DNA from 4 places in the Glutamicibacter arilaitensis Re117 genome. Region 2 is predicted to be linked to each of the others. Evidence: riboswitches for the same ligand, from Rfam matches in the RefSeq annotation. Region 2 holds a riboswitch; each other region holds the start of a gene.

Region 1 (3,568 bases), 760 kb from region 2:
TCCAGTAGCCCAGGGTGTTGTAGGTCGATGCCTTGTCATCCGGGTGGCGCCACAAGCCCGGTGACTGGTGGACCACGCAGTTCATATCGAATGCGTTGAATAGGATCTCGCGCTTGTTCTCGCTCATTGTTGTGCCCCCGTAAATCGGTTAAGTGAATTGTTGCTGGTCTGTGCCAGGCCCTAGGCCCGATGGGTCGAGTCTTCGCCGGTAACTGACAGGCGCTGCGGCTGGACCCCGTTGATCTCGTAGTCCCCGACGATGCGTGCCTTGTAGATCGCCGGGTTATGCGTGGCAATGGTCCGCGCGTTGCGCCAGTGCCGGTCCAGATTGCAGCCGCTTCTGGTCGACGAAGCTCCAAGCCCGTCGAAAATCTTGCTGGTCACTCCGATAGCCAACGGCTGGACCACGGTTTGCGCGCGGTTGGCGGCAAGCTCGCAGACCGCATAGCGCTCTTCATCGTTCAACCCCGGATCGCCCAGAGCCGCTTCGACTTCAAGCACCGCTCCGATGACTACGGAGTCAGCAGCGAAGGATTCCGCTGATACTTCGCCCACCAGCTGCAGCACCTGGGGTTCCTGGTAAACAGGGACACCGGTACCGGTGGTGAAGATGCGGGTTCGCGACTGCACCGCACGGCGCAGGTCGTTCAGTGCCGCGCGGGCGATGCCCGCCTGCACCGCCATGAGAACCAGCTGGAAGATGGCAGCTTCGGAGTCATTGGTCTGCTGCGGCATGAAGCAATCCACCGGGACCTGGCGGAACTCGGTGGTCCCGGTTCCGGTCAGCCCCTGGCCGAAGCCATCCCAGTCATCAAGGATCTTCACGCCGCTTCGCTGGGTGGAGACTACCGCAATCTGGCGTCCGGCCAGTTCCGGGTGGGACACGGCAACGGTGGTCCAGTCGGCAAAGATGGTGCCCGTGCAGTAGTACTTCTCGCCGTCGACGACCCAGCGGCCATCCACGAGGCTGGCTGCGGTGTTCAAGGTGCCCAGGGCATTGCCCCCGCGTTCGGTATAGGCGTTGCCGATGATCTGGCCGGCGGCAATGCGCGCGATCCATTTCGTGCGCAGCGCCTCGTCATCCAGCGCCAACACGTTTTCCACGAAGGCGATGTGCGCACGCCACAGCTGTCCGACGTGGGAGTCCGCCTCGGACAGCTCGATGAGCAAACGGAATACATCTGACAGCCGGGCCCCGTAGCCTCCGTCTGCCACAGGAAGTCGCAGCGCGCCGAAGCGTTCGCGATTGAGCAATCCCACCTGTTCGAAGGGAAGCACCCGGTTCAGGTCGCGGTCTTTGGCGTTCGCAGCGATCTGGGAGAACACCGGACGGAAAATTCCAGCGAGCCGGTCGTACTGCTCATCCGCGCTAGGTCCCGGCGTAATTTTCAGCAATTGCCTTGTCGGAAGCTGTTCTTCGAAATTGTCCAGTTCCAGCGCGGTGGCCTGCGAAGGATCACTGAGCTGGTTGAAGTCCAGTCCGTCGGCATTGGGCGAATGGCCAATAGGCATCAAAATTCTCAATTCTTTCCATCGGTCCTGGCGGTAGCACCGTCCCGCGCTTGGGGTGGTTGCTGCGGCGTCTTCGAGCCAGATCTCTCAGCCGCTCTGGATGGGTCGTATCCATTTGTAGCCGTAACAATCGTGCGATTCCAAGCCCCGAAGTCACATTTCGTCTCGCGATGCGCACGGGGTTGGACGGCACTTGCGCGACCTATTGCCGGTGAGACCGAAGATGACTTGCACAGAATTGGCGAATGTCGCCCAAACACGCATCTAATGAAATAAATAACGAAATATCCTCCACATGTGACGTAGTTATCGAATATTTTTCATGTTACGCAAGATTTGCGTTCAATTCGTTCGAATGCCTGTAATGGATGAGTAACCATCCCGAGCGGCCGAGAGATCTGGCTCTACGACGCCGCAGCAACCACCTACGGACTACCCTCCGCAGGCCGGTGCTACCGCCAGGAACGATGGAGATGAATCATGGCTCTTACTTACGCAGCGCCCCCAACGGGGACAAGCGCCGCCTCTTCTGGTGCATTGGATGTCAGCTTCACCGACGTCTCACGCACCTTTACTACCAAGAAGGAAAGCCGCACCGTACTAGCGGCTATCAACTTGCAGATAACCGCGGGCCAGGTCGTCGCGATCCTCGGTGCCAGCGGCTGCGGCAAGTCCACCCTGCTGCGTTCGGTATCCGGCCTGGACCACCCGTCGACCGGTTCCATCCGCACGGGCAACCACGATGTGAACGGCATCAACGATCTGTGCGCCGTCGCTTTCCAAGAACCGCGATTGCTGCCATGGCGATCGGTTCGCGAAAACATTGCCCTCGGGCTGGCACCAGGCACTGAAAAGTCCGCCGGCGAGACGCTCATCGATGAACTGATCGAGCTCACCGGATTGAGCCACGCAGCGCACCTGCGCCCACGGGAAATTTCCGGCGGCATGGCCCAGCGGGTATCGCTGGCCCGCGCATTGGCCCGCCGCCCAGGAGTGCTGCTCCTAGACGAACCCTTCGGCGCACTGGACGCACTGACCCGCTTGAAGATGCAAGACCTGCTGCTGTCCATCCACAAGTCGTTCCCCACCACCGTTTTGATGGTGACCCACGATGTGGATGAAGCCTTGACGCTCGCTGATCGGGTCATTGTCCTGGGCCGCGCCGGCACCACCGGCGCCGCAAGCGTCATCGAGGACCTGTCCTTGCACGCCGCTCAACCGCGTCGGCACACCGACAGCCAGTTTGCCGCACACCGCGCACATCTGTTGCGCCTGCTGGGCGTCGATCCCACCAATCACTAGCCCCATGCGCCTCACGGCGCCTTGGAGTTTTCATCCCAAGTGGCTAGTTTCCACCTCACTTGCACGCACATTATTAGGATTTTCTATGCTTTCGAACCGCTTCACCCGCCGTACCGCATTGTCCGCCGCCGCCCTGCTGCTTGGCACCTCGGCGCTTGCCGGTTGCGCCGGCGAAAACGCTACGGCCGCCAACGCGGACAAGACGCTGTCCATCGATTTCGCTACCTACAATCCACTGAGCCTGGTGCTCAAGGAGAAGGGCTGGCTGGACGAAGCTGCTAAGGAATCCGGCGTCAGCGTTGAATGGATCCAGTCCGCTGGTTCCAACAAGGCCAACGAAGCGCTGCGAGCTGACGCAATCGACGTGGGCTCCACCGCAGGTTCGGCCGCATTGCTGGCCCGCTCCAACGGTTCGCCGATCAAGACCATCGCGTTGTACTCGCAGCCTGAATGGGCCGCGCTGGTGATCGGCAAGGATTCGAAGATCAGCTCCGTGAAGGATCTGAAGGGCAAGACCGTCGCAGCCACCAAGGGCACCGACCCGTACTTCTTCCTGCTGCAGAGCTTGGAAGAAGCCGGGCTCAGCGAAGACGACATCAAGCTGCAGAACCTGCAGCATGCCGACGGGCGTACCGCATTGGCCAATGGTTCGGTTGATGCTTGGAGCGGCTTGGATCCGATCATGGCCGCCGCCGAAGAAGACGGCGCCTCGCTGGTATACCGCAACCTTGATTTCAACACCTACGGTGCGCTG
Region 2 (3,568 bases):
CAGCCGTCGCTTTGCGAATCGCCTTGGGCAACGTGCGCGTCACCGGTCAGTGCATGCATCACCAGTACCGCGTTGGAACCGTCGGCAGCAAGGGTTCCCCAGGTTTCAAAGCCCAGCTCCACCTCGGGAAGGTATCCGCCAAATTCAAAGCGGTGCTCCCCCACGGAACTACGACGCAAAATGCCGTCTTGTCCGCCAGCGAGCTCTTCGGCGCGAAGAGTATCTTCAGTAGTCACAATGGATGCCATGCCTAGAGAGTTTCCTGCAGTTCCTTGTTCTCAAGGGCGCCGACAGCTGCGAAGCCCAGTTCCAAATCGGCCAGAATGTCCTTGATGTTCTCCAGCCCAACGCTCAGGCGCACCAGTCCCGGGCTGACGCCAGCGGCAACCTGCTCGGCCTCGGAAAGCTGCGCGTGGGTCGTGGAGGCCGGGTGGATGACCAAGGAGCGCACGTCGCCGATATTCGCCACGTTGGAGTGCAGCACCAGCGCGTCGACGAAGGCCTGGCCTGCTTCTGAGCCGCCTTCCAATTCGAAGGCGATGACCGAGCCAGCGCCCTGGTCGCTGTACTTCTGCGCACGCTCGTACCAAGGCGAGGACTTCAGGCCTGCGTAAGCAACCTTGCGCACTTCGCCGCGGGCTTCGAGCCAGTTGGCAACCTCGACGGCGTTCTGGCCGTGGCGCTCAATGCGCAGCGACAAGGTTTCCAGCCCCTGGGCGATCAGGAAAGCATTGAACGGTGCAACCGAGGCGCCCAAGTCGCGCAGCAGCTGCACACGGGCCTTGAGGATGTAGGCCAGATTCGCGCCCAGGATGCCATTGACACCCAGGTCGCGGGCGAAGACCAGGCCGTTGTAGGACTCATCCGGGGTGTTGAATCCTGGGAAGCGTTCCGCATCCTTGCCGAAGTCGAATTTGCCCGAATCCACGATGACGCCTGCGATGGCATTTCCGTGGCCGCCAAGGAATTTGGTAGCCGAGTGGATCACGATATCCGCGCCCCACTCAATCGGGCGGATCAGGTACGGGGTGGCCAGGGTGTTGTCCACCAGCAGCGGCACGCCGGCTTCGTGGGCGATGGCCGAAATGTCCTCGATATTCAGGACATCCTGACGCGGATTGGAGATGCTCTCTCCGAAGAATGCCTTGGTGTTCGGGCGGACGGCGGCACGCCATTCATCGAGGTTATCCGGATCAGAGACGAAGGTGACCTCGATGCCCAGGCGTTTCAGGGTGTGCTTGAGCAGGTTCTGCGTTCCGCCGTAAAGGCTTGGGCTGGCAACCAGGTGGTCGCCGGCTTCGGCCAAGTTCAAGATGGCGAAGGTGGTTGCTGCCTGTCCCGATGAGAGCAGCAGTGCTCCGACACCGCCTTCAAGGTCGGCAATGCGGGTTTCCACTGCGTCGGTCGTCGGGTTTCCGATACGCGTGTAGATCGGCTCCAATTCTTGCAGCGCGAATCGCGCAGCAGCGCTCTTGGCGCTAGGGAAGACGAAAGAAGTGGTCTGGAAAATAGGGAGAGCTCGTGCTCCAGTTGTCGGATCCGGGGTCTGGCCGGAGTGGATCTGACGGGTTTCAAATGACCAGTTGCTGCTCATGGTTTCCTCCAAATAGCGTTTCATGACTATGGGGGTACGCCACTGAAAAGACACCGACAGGAAGCACCGTATCGAGAGAACTTCCAGGGGTAACCCGCGCTTGTCCTTGATGCCTTGCGCATTCAAGGGCCAGGTCTTCACCCGGGGCACCCCACCGCGGTGGAGGGTTGCCGCCCAGTAAGCCGGGGCTTGTTACTGGGACTCATGACCTGCATCCAGTTTGCCCGAGAACCGAAGATCTTTGCAATGCAGGCGCTTGATCTTGGACTCAATCGGTCATATTCCGTATTTTTGAGGACTTTTCCGCAGACTATTCGATAGCATTCACCCCGCTTAGGGTTGCCTAAGTAGAGACTGTCATCACATGTTGCCATGATGGGCACATGATGAGGCTAGATCACGTAAGTTATGCATGCGGCCCTGATGGGCTGATGCCAACCGCGCAAAGAATCTCCGAGTCGCTCGGCTTGGAGTTCGTCAAGGGTGGCGTGCATCCACGATTCGGAACACGCAATGTCATCTTCCCGCTCAAGCACGGCCAGTACTTGGAAGTAGTCGAGGTGCTGAACCACCCGGCCAGCGACAAGGCACCCTTCGGACAGGCTGTTCGCGCCCGCTCGGAACTCGGCGGTGGCTGGATGGGCTGGTGCGTCTCGGTGGAGGATCTATCCAGCGCCGAAGACCGCCTGGGCCGCAAGTCAGTGCCTGGCAACCGCAAGTTCCCTGATGGCCGCGAACTGACCTGGCAGCAAATTGGCATCAAGGGCCTGATCGCCGACCCGCAGTGCCCATACCTGATCTCATGGGATGACGGTACTGAGGACCTGCATCCGTCCAAGTCGCTTGAACCGGTTGGTGCCATCAGCGAGATAGCCATCGCCGGTTCGCGCGAACGGGTGCTGGATTGGCTCGGCCAGCCGCAGAACGTCAATTTGGGAGCTGTCACCATGCAATATGAAGCTCCGAATGGCACTCCGGGCATCATGTCGGTAACCTTTGAAACCGAGTCCGGCACCGTGGTGCTGTAAGAAGTTCAAAAATGAACTCACGAAGGCGGGGACAATGGCGTCCCCGCCTTCATTCTTTTCCGGCTCTTGCCTCAGACTGGTCCAGACGCCGGCCCAAGACAACGACCTGCTGGTCTTCAAAGCCCAGGGGTTCATAGAAATCGATGACGCTAGCGTTTTCGCTGCGGACCATGAGCTGCACCTTGGGCACTGCCCGTTCTCGCAGCCACCGGCTGGCCGCATCCACCAAGGACCTGCCCAGGCCATTGCCCTGCCTGCGCGGATCCACCGCAACGTAGTAGAGCCAACCGCGGTGCCCGTCATGGCCAGTCATCGCAGTGCCCACAACCTGATCATTTTCGATCATGGCCAGCACCGTAGAGGTGGGTTCGCGCAAAGCCCGTCGAGCGTCAGCGAGCGGATCATTCCACGGACGAGTCAGCCCGGTGGTTTCCCACAAGTCAACAGCTTGGTGGAGGTATTTCTCGCTCAGCTCGGTAATCTGCATCAGCCCAGCATAACGGCACTATTGGCCGATTCCGATGGCCGGCCCAATCAATGCATAGCCGACGAACCCGATGGCATCGAGCAGGAAGTGCGCAATGACCAGCGGCATGACCCGCCCGTACTTCTGGTAGATCCAGCCGAACACCACGCCCATGAGCATGTTGCCGATCATCGGACCTGCACCTTGGTACAGGTGGTAGCTGCCGCGGATGACAGCGGAAAGGATGATGATGGACCACGGGCCCATTTTCAATTTCCTGGTATAGGTGAACAGGAATCCGAGCATCAGGACTTCTTCGAGCACCGCATGGCGTACGGCCGAGAGCAGAAGCACCGGCACGCTCCACCAATAATCTCCCAAGTTCGCTGCAGACAGTGCCGTCGTGATGCCCAAAGCCCGCCCCGCGGCATAGACTCCCAGCGTGCCTACGCCCATGGCCAAGAACAGTCCTGCTCCAAG
Region 3 (3,568 bases), 1.8 Mb from region 2:
TCTCCAACCAGACCTTGAGGCTAGGACGTGCTGGAACCGGAATCGGGTAGCTTTCATCTTCGCTTTTCAACGGTGCCATTAGGCGCAACCGGTCCAGATGCTGTTGTTCAAAAAGTTCGATGCTTTGCTGCGGAACGGTTTGCGCTCCGGATTCAATAAACGTCGCCAGTTCCTTCGTCACCGGTTCAGCAAAGAGTGCCAAACCGATTTGCTTGGACTTCGGCAAGGGGCTGGAGGCATAGGCCAGCAAGGTCGGAGGGTTGCCTATCGGCAGCAGGTAGGTATGCTCTGCGCTTGGTCCATGCAGTTTGCCTTCCATGACCAGCCCATATTCACCGCGCCGCAAATCCACATGGGCCAGGGCTGGCTGCTCGCTGAACTCTACTGGCACTTTGGCCGCTGAACCGCCGTTGACGATCTGCACCCCGGCTTCGCGCAGGGATTCAAAGGCATCCAGCAGGTCCTGGCCGGGCAGGTTCATCAGCGAGATCCAGTCCTTGGGATCCCAGGAATGGCGGTAGGTATCTTGTTCTACGTGCTCGCGCAGCCGGTCCAGTTCAACCAGCGCACGGCGCTGCTTCTTGGAAAATCGCGCGTCGAAGGCCACACTGCGCCAGCTGACCCCGGTCTGGATCCACGGGCTCTTGGTGCCTTGGCGGGCCGGACGCGCCTGCAAGGTCAGCGCGTCCTCGCCGCCGTAGCGTGGTTCACTGACCACCTTGAGGATCAGCCCCAGTGGTTCTTCGGCTGCCAGCGGCTCATCAACAATAGTTGGAAGCAGGCGGTCCAAAGTGTGTTCCCACTGCGGCTTGCTGTTGCGTTTCCACGCGTGGGGGTCCACCCCGGAATCAGAAACGTAGAAGCCTTGGTCCTCTTCGGTAGTCACCTCGATGAGCAAGGCGGCGACATCCTCGCAAGACTGCACACCTGGATGCTTCCCGCAGAAGCTGCTGAAGCTGATATTGCCCCCGTGGATTTCCAGCTGGGCCATCACCGAATCGCGCAGCACCACTGCCGAGATGCGGGTGGAGCCGGGTTGCATGTCCCGGTTGGCAATCTGCACTTTTCCGGAATCGCACAGGAACTGACCCAAGTCGTATTCGGATTCGGTCACCAGTGTCTGGGCCGCAGAAAGTGTCAGCTGGAATTCCATACTCGCCGTTCGTTGTTCGTGCAGTGGGCACCCGAAAGCTAAATTCCATCTTAGCCAGCTCCCCGACAAGATGCTTAGTGAAGAAAAGTTACCCCGCCCTTTACTCACAGGCAACGTGGCCGGTAGAAAAGAACCATTGAATCACGAGTTCCACTGCTTGAGCCCTGGCTGAGTGGACGGCAACCCTCCTTCGTCATTGTGCGGGGTGCCCCAGGTGAAGATTCGACGCATCTTGACCGCCAAGGTGCGTAAGCGATGGCGCCCCTTGCGCCAGAAAGGGGATTAATTCCCATGACTAACGCAGCATCTACCCTCAGCATTTCCGAGGACCGCGCCCAGCGCCTGCAAGAAGCAGGCCATGGCTGGGGCAAACGCATTTCAGCCGCCCCGCAAAGCGCCAAGCTGACGTTCACCGTCGAAGGCGAGGGCTTCGATTCGGTAGCCAGCAACATTGTGTCCGGCAAGCATTCCTTCCAGGTCGATGAGCCTGCCGCATTGGGTGGCAACGACGTGGCCGCCAGCCCAGTGGAATACGCGCTGGGCGCACTCATTTCCTGCCAGGTCGTGGTCTACCGCTTGTATGCCCAGAACCTTGGCATCCAGGTGGACGACGTGAAGATTGTGGCCAATGGCCACCTCGATGTCCGCGGCCTGTTCGGCATCGACAAGGCCATCCGTCCGGGCTTCTCCTCTGTGGATCTGGACATCCAGATTGCCGGCCCGGAATCGGCCGAACGCTATGAGGAGCTGCGCCAGGCAGTGGACGCCCACTGCCCCGTGCTGGATTTGTTCGCCAACCCGGTACCGGTGCGTACCGCGGTGAGCATTGCAGCGGCCAATTAACGTCCGCTAAACCAACCAAGTAGCCGCCGCGGGCCCTGGCTTCGGGGGCTGCGGCGGCGCACTTGCGGTAAAGGCGGGCTACTACCCGAGGAAGTTCAGCAAGACCTTGCCGGACTTCGAAGAATTCTTGGCTGTTTCAAAGGCTTCGAGGCCCTCGGCCACCGGGAATTCGTGGGTTACCGCCGCGGAAATCTGCAATGAGCCATCGGCCAGGGCAGCAAGCACCTGGTCGATTTCGCCGTTGAAGCGGAAGGACCCGGCAAGTTCCAGCTCGCGGGTAATCGCCAGGGAAATCAGTGCAGGTTGCTCTCCCGAAGGCAGCAACCCGACCATGACCACGCGCCCGCCGCGCACAGCACCGCGCACCGCCGAGGCCAATCCGCGGTAATTGCCGCTGGCCTCGATCACCACATCGGCGTTCACCTTGGCAATTGCATCCTGGTCATCGGCACGCAAGGTGGATGTGGCACCCAGTTCCTTGGCAATTTCCAGCGGCTTATCGTGCATGTCCACCGCGATGATTTCCTCGGCTCCGGCACGCTTGAGCACGGCCACGGCCAGCGCTCCGATCGGGCCAGCGCCAATGACCAACGCCTTCTTGGCGGCAACCTCGCCGGCTCGCGATACCGCATGCCAAGCCACTGCGGCTGGCTCGGCCAGCGCAGCGTCGCGCAGCGACAGTCCGGCAGGCAGTTCGCGAAGCATCCGGGAGGGCAGATTCACCTCGCGCGCAAAGGCGCCCTCGGTATGCGGGTAGCGGGCAGCCGAGCCCAGGTAGGTGCATCCCGGTGAAAGGTTCGGGCAGGCCTCCGGATAAGGTTCCCCGGTCTCCCCTGGTGTTGCAGGGTGCACCGCAACTTTGGTTCCGGCTGGCGGACCACTGCCATCGGCGGCGGCTTCAATGACAGTTCCCACGATCTCGTGTCCGAGAATCATCGGTGCTTTGAGGATGGATTCCCCGGCGGCGCCGTGGCTCCAGTAGTGCAGGTCCGATCCGCAGATGCCGCCGTACGCGATGGCGATGCGTGCCTCATTTGTTGCCGGTGCTGGCAGCTCGATCTGCTCGATGCGCAGGTCCCCGGCCGCGTGCGCCACGACGGCCAAGGTCATGTTGGACAGGGTGCTAGACGACAACGCTCATGCCTCCGTCGATGAAAATGGTTTGCCCGTTCACGTAGTTCGATCCACCCGAGGCCAACCACACTGCTGGGCCTGCCAGGTCCTCGACGGTTCCCCAACGGCCAGCCGGGGTGCGGCCCAGGATCCAGGAGTTGAATTTCTCGTCATCCACCAGATTCTGCGTCATTTCGGTGTGGATATAGCCCGGTGCGATGCCGTTGATCTGAAGTCCTGCTCCGGCCCATTCTGCGGTCATGGCGCGGGTGAGATTGCGCAGTCCGCCCTTGGCCGCGGTGTAGGCGGAGATGGTGGGTCGGGCCAGGTCGGTTTGCACCGAACAGATGTTGATGATCTTGCCTTCGCCGCGTTCTACCATGCCACGTGCGACTTCTCGGCCTACTAAGAAGGCGCTGGTGAGGTTGGTATCGATCACGCGCTGCCAGTCGGCGACTT
Region 4 (3,568 bases), 260 kb from region 2:
CTGATGCGCTCGGCCAGGGGAGTGACACTCACCGCCGAAGGCGCAGAATTCCTGGGCTACGCCCGGCAGGTGCTCGAGCAGGTGGAGCTTCTTGAACATCGATATCTCGGCCGACCCTCAGCCCGGCGGCTGCTGGGCGTCTCGACCCAGCACTACTCCTTTTCGGTGGATGCCTTCGTGCGGATGGTGCAGGCCAGCGGGGCCGAGGAGTACCAGTTTTCGCTGCGCGAGACCCGCACCGAGCAGATCATCGAGGACGTGCGCACGCTGCGCAGCGACATCGGGATCCTGTACCGCAACGACTTCAACCGGAAGGTCATCGACAAGCTGCTGCGCGAATCCCGGCTGGTCTTCCACCCGCTGTTCCTGGCCGATCCGCATATTTTCATCTCGCGCAGCAACCCGCTGGCCACCCGTACCCAGGTCACGCTCGAAGACCTCGAAGACCTGCCCCGGCTGACCTTCGACCAGGGGGCGAACAACTCGTTCTACTTCGCCGAAGAGGTGCTCTCCACGCGCTCCAGCCAGCGCGAAATCCAGGTCTCGGACCGCGCCACCATCTTCAACCTCATGATCGGCTTGGGCGGGTACACGATCTCCACCGGCATCATCAGCGACGAGCTGGACCCCCTCCATCGTGGCCATCCCGCTGGCCATCGAGGAGCGCATCGAAATCGGCTGGATCGACCACGCCGCCATCCCGCTCACCGACCAGGCCCAGCGCTACCTGCAAGAAGTGCGCACCGTGGTCGCCAGCTTCGGGGTAGAAGTGCTCGGCTGAGCCGCCAGTGGCGTAACTCCCGGTCACCGAGCACCGGCACATCGTCACAAACTTCCAGCAAAACCTCTACATCACGCCGATTCATCTCAAAACTTCGCGTCATAAAGTGCTGCCGGTCACCGCGTCATCATGACAACGAGAAGTCATATGAAGCCTGGCGGCCTTGTATGAAGCCGGCCGCCCGATAACGCTTGCACCGTTTGCGGCCCATGGCCAACCATGGAGGAACAACAAACCATCAAGAGCGACTAAGAGATCTGGCTCGTTGACGTCGCAGCAACCATCGGGAAACCGAAAGGTGCTAATGCCAGGAACGATGGAGCAGTTCCGAACGCGTTTTTGCGTACTGTGCTTCGTGCCGCCGCACGATGCCAATCGGTGCACTCCCTCGCAGAGAAACGAGGAGGAGCCATGAGCCAGGAAACCGACGCGGTGCACGCAGGGTACCGCCCGAGCGGAGACTTCCGCCCGATGCTGCCGCCACTGCACAATTCCGCGGCCTACCAATTCGCATCGCATGCCGAAGCGATCGAGAAGTTCGCCCTGCGCCAGGCCGGCTTCACCTACTCGCGCACCGGCAACCCCACCGTCTCGATTCTCGAACAGCGCGTGGCCGCCCTGGAAGGCGGGGCCCACGCGGTGGCCACCGCCACCGGGCAGGCCGCCGTGGCCCTGTCCCTGCTTGCCCTGACCCAGGGACCCAAGCACATCGTGGCCTCCTCCTCGCTCTACGGCGGCACCGTGGACCTGTTCACCGACACCTTCGCGGACTTCGGGATCCGCGTCAGCTTTGTCGACCAGGCCGATCCGTCCGCTTGGGCCGCTGCCATTGAGTCGGACACCCGGGCGTTCTTCCTGGAGTCGGTCTCCAACCCGCTGTGCACCGTGGCCGACATCCCGGCCATTGCGGCGATCGCGCACGAGCGCAACATCCCGGTGGTTGTCGATAACACCCTGGCCACGCCGCTGAATGTGCGCCCGCTGGAACTCGGTGCGGATATCGTGGTGCACTCGGCCACCAAGGGATTGGCCGGGCACGGCTCGGTGCTCGGCGGGGTAGTGGTGGATTCGGGAACTTTCGACTTCTCCGATTCCTCCCGCTGGCCGCAGATCGCCGCCCCGCGGGTGCGGCTGAATGGCACGTCGCTGCTTGAGCGCCACGGACCGGCCGCCTACGCGATGCTGGTGCGCTCCAAGTTCCTGCACGACCTGGGCCCGACCCTGGCCCCGGCCAGCGCCCAGGGCATCCTGGCAGGCATCGAGACCCTGCCGGTGCGCGCCGCCCACGTGCAGCGCAGCGTCACCAGGCTGATCGACGCGCTTGCCGAGTATCCGGGCATTGCCGCCATCCACCACCCGTCGTTGCCCGAGCACCCCAGCCACGAGCTGGCCCGGGCGCTGGCGCCGAAGGGCACCGGCTGCGTGCTGGCCATCGAGCTGGCCCACCCATCCCTGGTTTCCCCGGTGATCGACGGGCTCAAGCTGATTTCCCTGGCCGCGAATGTGGGGGACACCCGCACCATGGTCTCCCACCCGGCGACCATGACGCACTGCCGGCTCTCGGAGCAGCAGCTGGCCGACGCCGGCCTGAACACCTCCACCCTGCGCCTGTCGGTGGGATTGGAAGACCCCGCCGACCTGCTCGCAGATATCACCCAATCGCTGGATCTTGCATTGGCCGCAACCCAGGCCACCGCCGGCACCAAGGAAGTGAGTTTCGCATGAGCGGCTTCAACACCCTGGCCGTGCACGCCGGCCAGCACAAGGATCCGCACACCGGTGCGGTGATCCCGCCGATCTACCAGACCAGCACCTTCATCCAGGACGGCATCAACGTGCTGCGCGCCGGGCACGAGTACTCGCGCGGCTCCAACCCGACCCGCAACGGCTTCGAATCCCAGCTCGCCGCGCTGGAAGGCGGCGCCGCCGGCTTCTCCTTCGCTTCGGGGATCGCCGCCGAAGACGCACTGCTGCGCGCAGTGCTGGAACCGGGCGACCACATCATCCTGGGCGCCGACGGCTACGGCGGCACCAACCGGCTGATCTCCAAGCTGCACGGCAAATGGGGGATCACCTCTTCCGCGGTGGACATCACCAACCTGGATGCGGTGCGCGCCGCGGTGCGCCCGAACACCGCGCTGCTCTGGGTGGAGACCCCGTCCAACCCGCTGCTGGGCATCGCCGACCTGGCCGGCTGGGCAGCCATCGCGGCCGAGCACGGCGCCCTGCTGGTGGTGGACAACACCTTCGCCACCCCGTACCTGCAGCGGCCGCTGGATTTCGGCGCCCACGCGGTGGTCCATTCCACCACCAAGTACATCGGCGGGCACTCCGATGTGCTCGGTGGCGCTGTCATCGTGGCCGACCACCTGCACCGCGGGCAGAGCCTGGCCGAAGCCGTGGGCTACCAGCAGTTCGCCGGGGGAGCGGTCTCCGGTCCGCAGGATTCCTACCTGGCCGCCCGCGGGCTGAAGACCCTGGGCCTGCGCATGGAACGCCACGGGGCTACCGCCTCCACCCTGGCCCGCTGGCTCGATGACCAGCCCGAAGTCACCCGCGTCTACTACCCGGGACTGGAACGCCATCCGGGCCACGAGCTGGCCAAATCCCAGTCCGCGGCCGGCCGCGGCTTTGGCGGGATCCTCTCCTTGCAGCTCTCTGATGAAGCCGCCGCCCGCGCCTTCGCCCAATCCATGGAGTACTTCCAGCTCTCGGTCTCCCTGGGCGGGGTGGAATCCCTGGTCTGCTATCCGCGCGAAATGACCCATGCTTCGCTGATCGGCACCC

What was found. A riboswitch is a leader RNA that binds a small molecule or an ion and turns the genes downstream of it on or off. The one in region 2 is predicted to bind S-adenosylmethionine.
Region 1: linked by a shared signal. The riboswitch ahead of AARI_RS01695 (ABC transporter ATP-binding protein) and the one ahead of AARI_RS05195 (bifunctional o-acetylhomoserine/o-acetylserine sulfhydrylase) in region 2 are both predicted to bind S-adenosylmethionine.
Region 3: linked by a shared signal. The riboswitch ahead of AARI_RS14975 (OsmC family protein) and the one ahead of AARI_RS05195 (bifunctional o-acetylhomoserine/o-acetylserine sulfhydrylase) in region 2 are both predicted to bind S-adenosylmethionine.
Region 4: linked by a shared signal. The riboswitch ahead of AARI_RS04000 (O-acetylhomoserine aminocarboxypropyltransferase/cysteine synthase family protein) and the one ahead of AARI_RS05195 (bifunctional o-acetylhomoserine/o-acetylserine sulfhydrylase) in region 2 are both predicted to bind S-adenosylmethionine.

Annotation. Positions count from the first base shown of each region.
Region 1 covers NC_014550.1:270,941-274,508, reverse strand. Annotated here, with positions in the region: gene AARI_RS01705 (LLM class flavin-dependent oxidoreductase) at 1-127, opposite strand, end outside; gene AARI_RS01700 (acyl-CoA dehydrogenase family protein) at 181-1,512, opposite strand; SAM riboswitch class I at 1,528-1,619, opposite strand; SAM riboswitch class I at 1,886-1,986, shown strand; gene AARI_RS01695 (ABC transporter ATP-binding protein) at 1,993-2,814, shown strand; gene AARI_RS01690 (aliphatic sulfonate ABC transporter substrate-binding protein) at 2,900-3,568, shown strand, end outside.
Region 2 covers NC_014550.1:1,031,783-1,035,350, reverse strand. Annotated here, with positions in the region: gene metX (homoserine O-acetyltransferase MetX) at 1-248, opposite strand, end outside; gene AARI_RS05195 (bifunctional o-acetylhomoserine/o-acetylserine sulfhydrylase) at 251-1,594, opposite strand; SAM riboswitch class IV at 1,686-1,804, opposite strand; gene AARI_RS05190 (VOC family protein) at 1,978-2,622, shown strand; gene AARI_RS05185 (GNAT family acetyltransferase) at 2,672-3,109, opposite strand; gene AARI_RS05180 (CPBP family intramembrane glutamic endopeptidase) at 3,128-3,568, opposite strand, start outside.
Region 3 covers NC_014550.1:3,133,441-3,137,008, forward strand. Annotated here, with positions in the region: gene AARI_RS14970 (DEAD/DEAH box helicase) at 1-1,153, opposite strand, end outside; SAM riboswitch class IV at 1,293-1,414, shown strand; gene AARI_RS14975 (OsmC family protein) at 1,445-1,996, shown strand; gene AARI_RS14980 (L-idonate 5-dehydrogenase) at 2,078-3,106, opposite strand; gene AARI_RS14985 (SDR family oxidoreductase) at 3,120-3,568, opposite strand, start outside.
Region 4 covers NC_014550.1:772,103-775,670, forward strand. Annotated here, with positions in the region: partial or broken gene AARI_RS03995 (LysR family transcriptional regulator) at 1-781, shown strand, start outside; SAM riboswitch class I at 1,014-1,104, shown strand; gene AARI_RS04000 (O-acetylhomoserine aminocarboxypropyltransferase/cysteine synthase family protein) at 1,193-2,506, shown strand; gene AARI_RS04005 (cystathionine gamma-synthase) at 2,503-3,568, shown strand, end outside.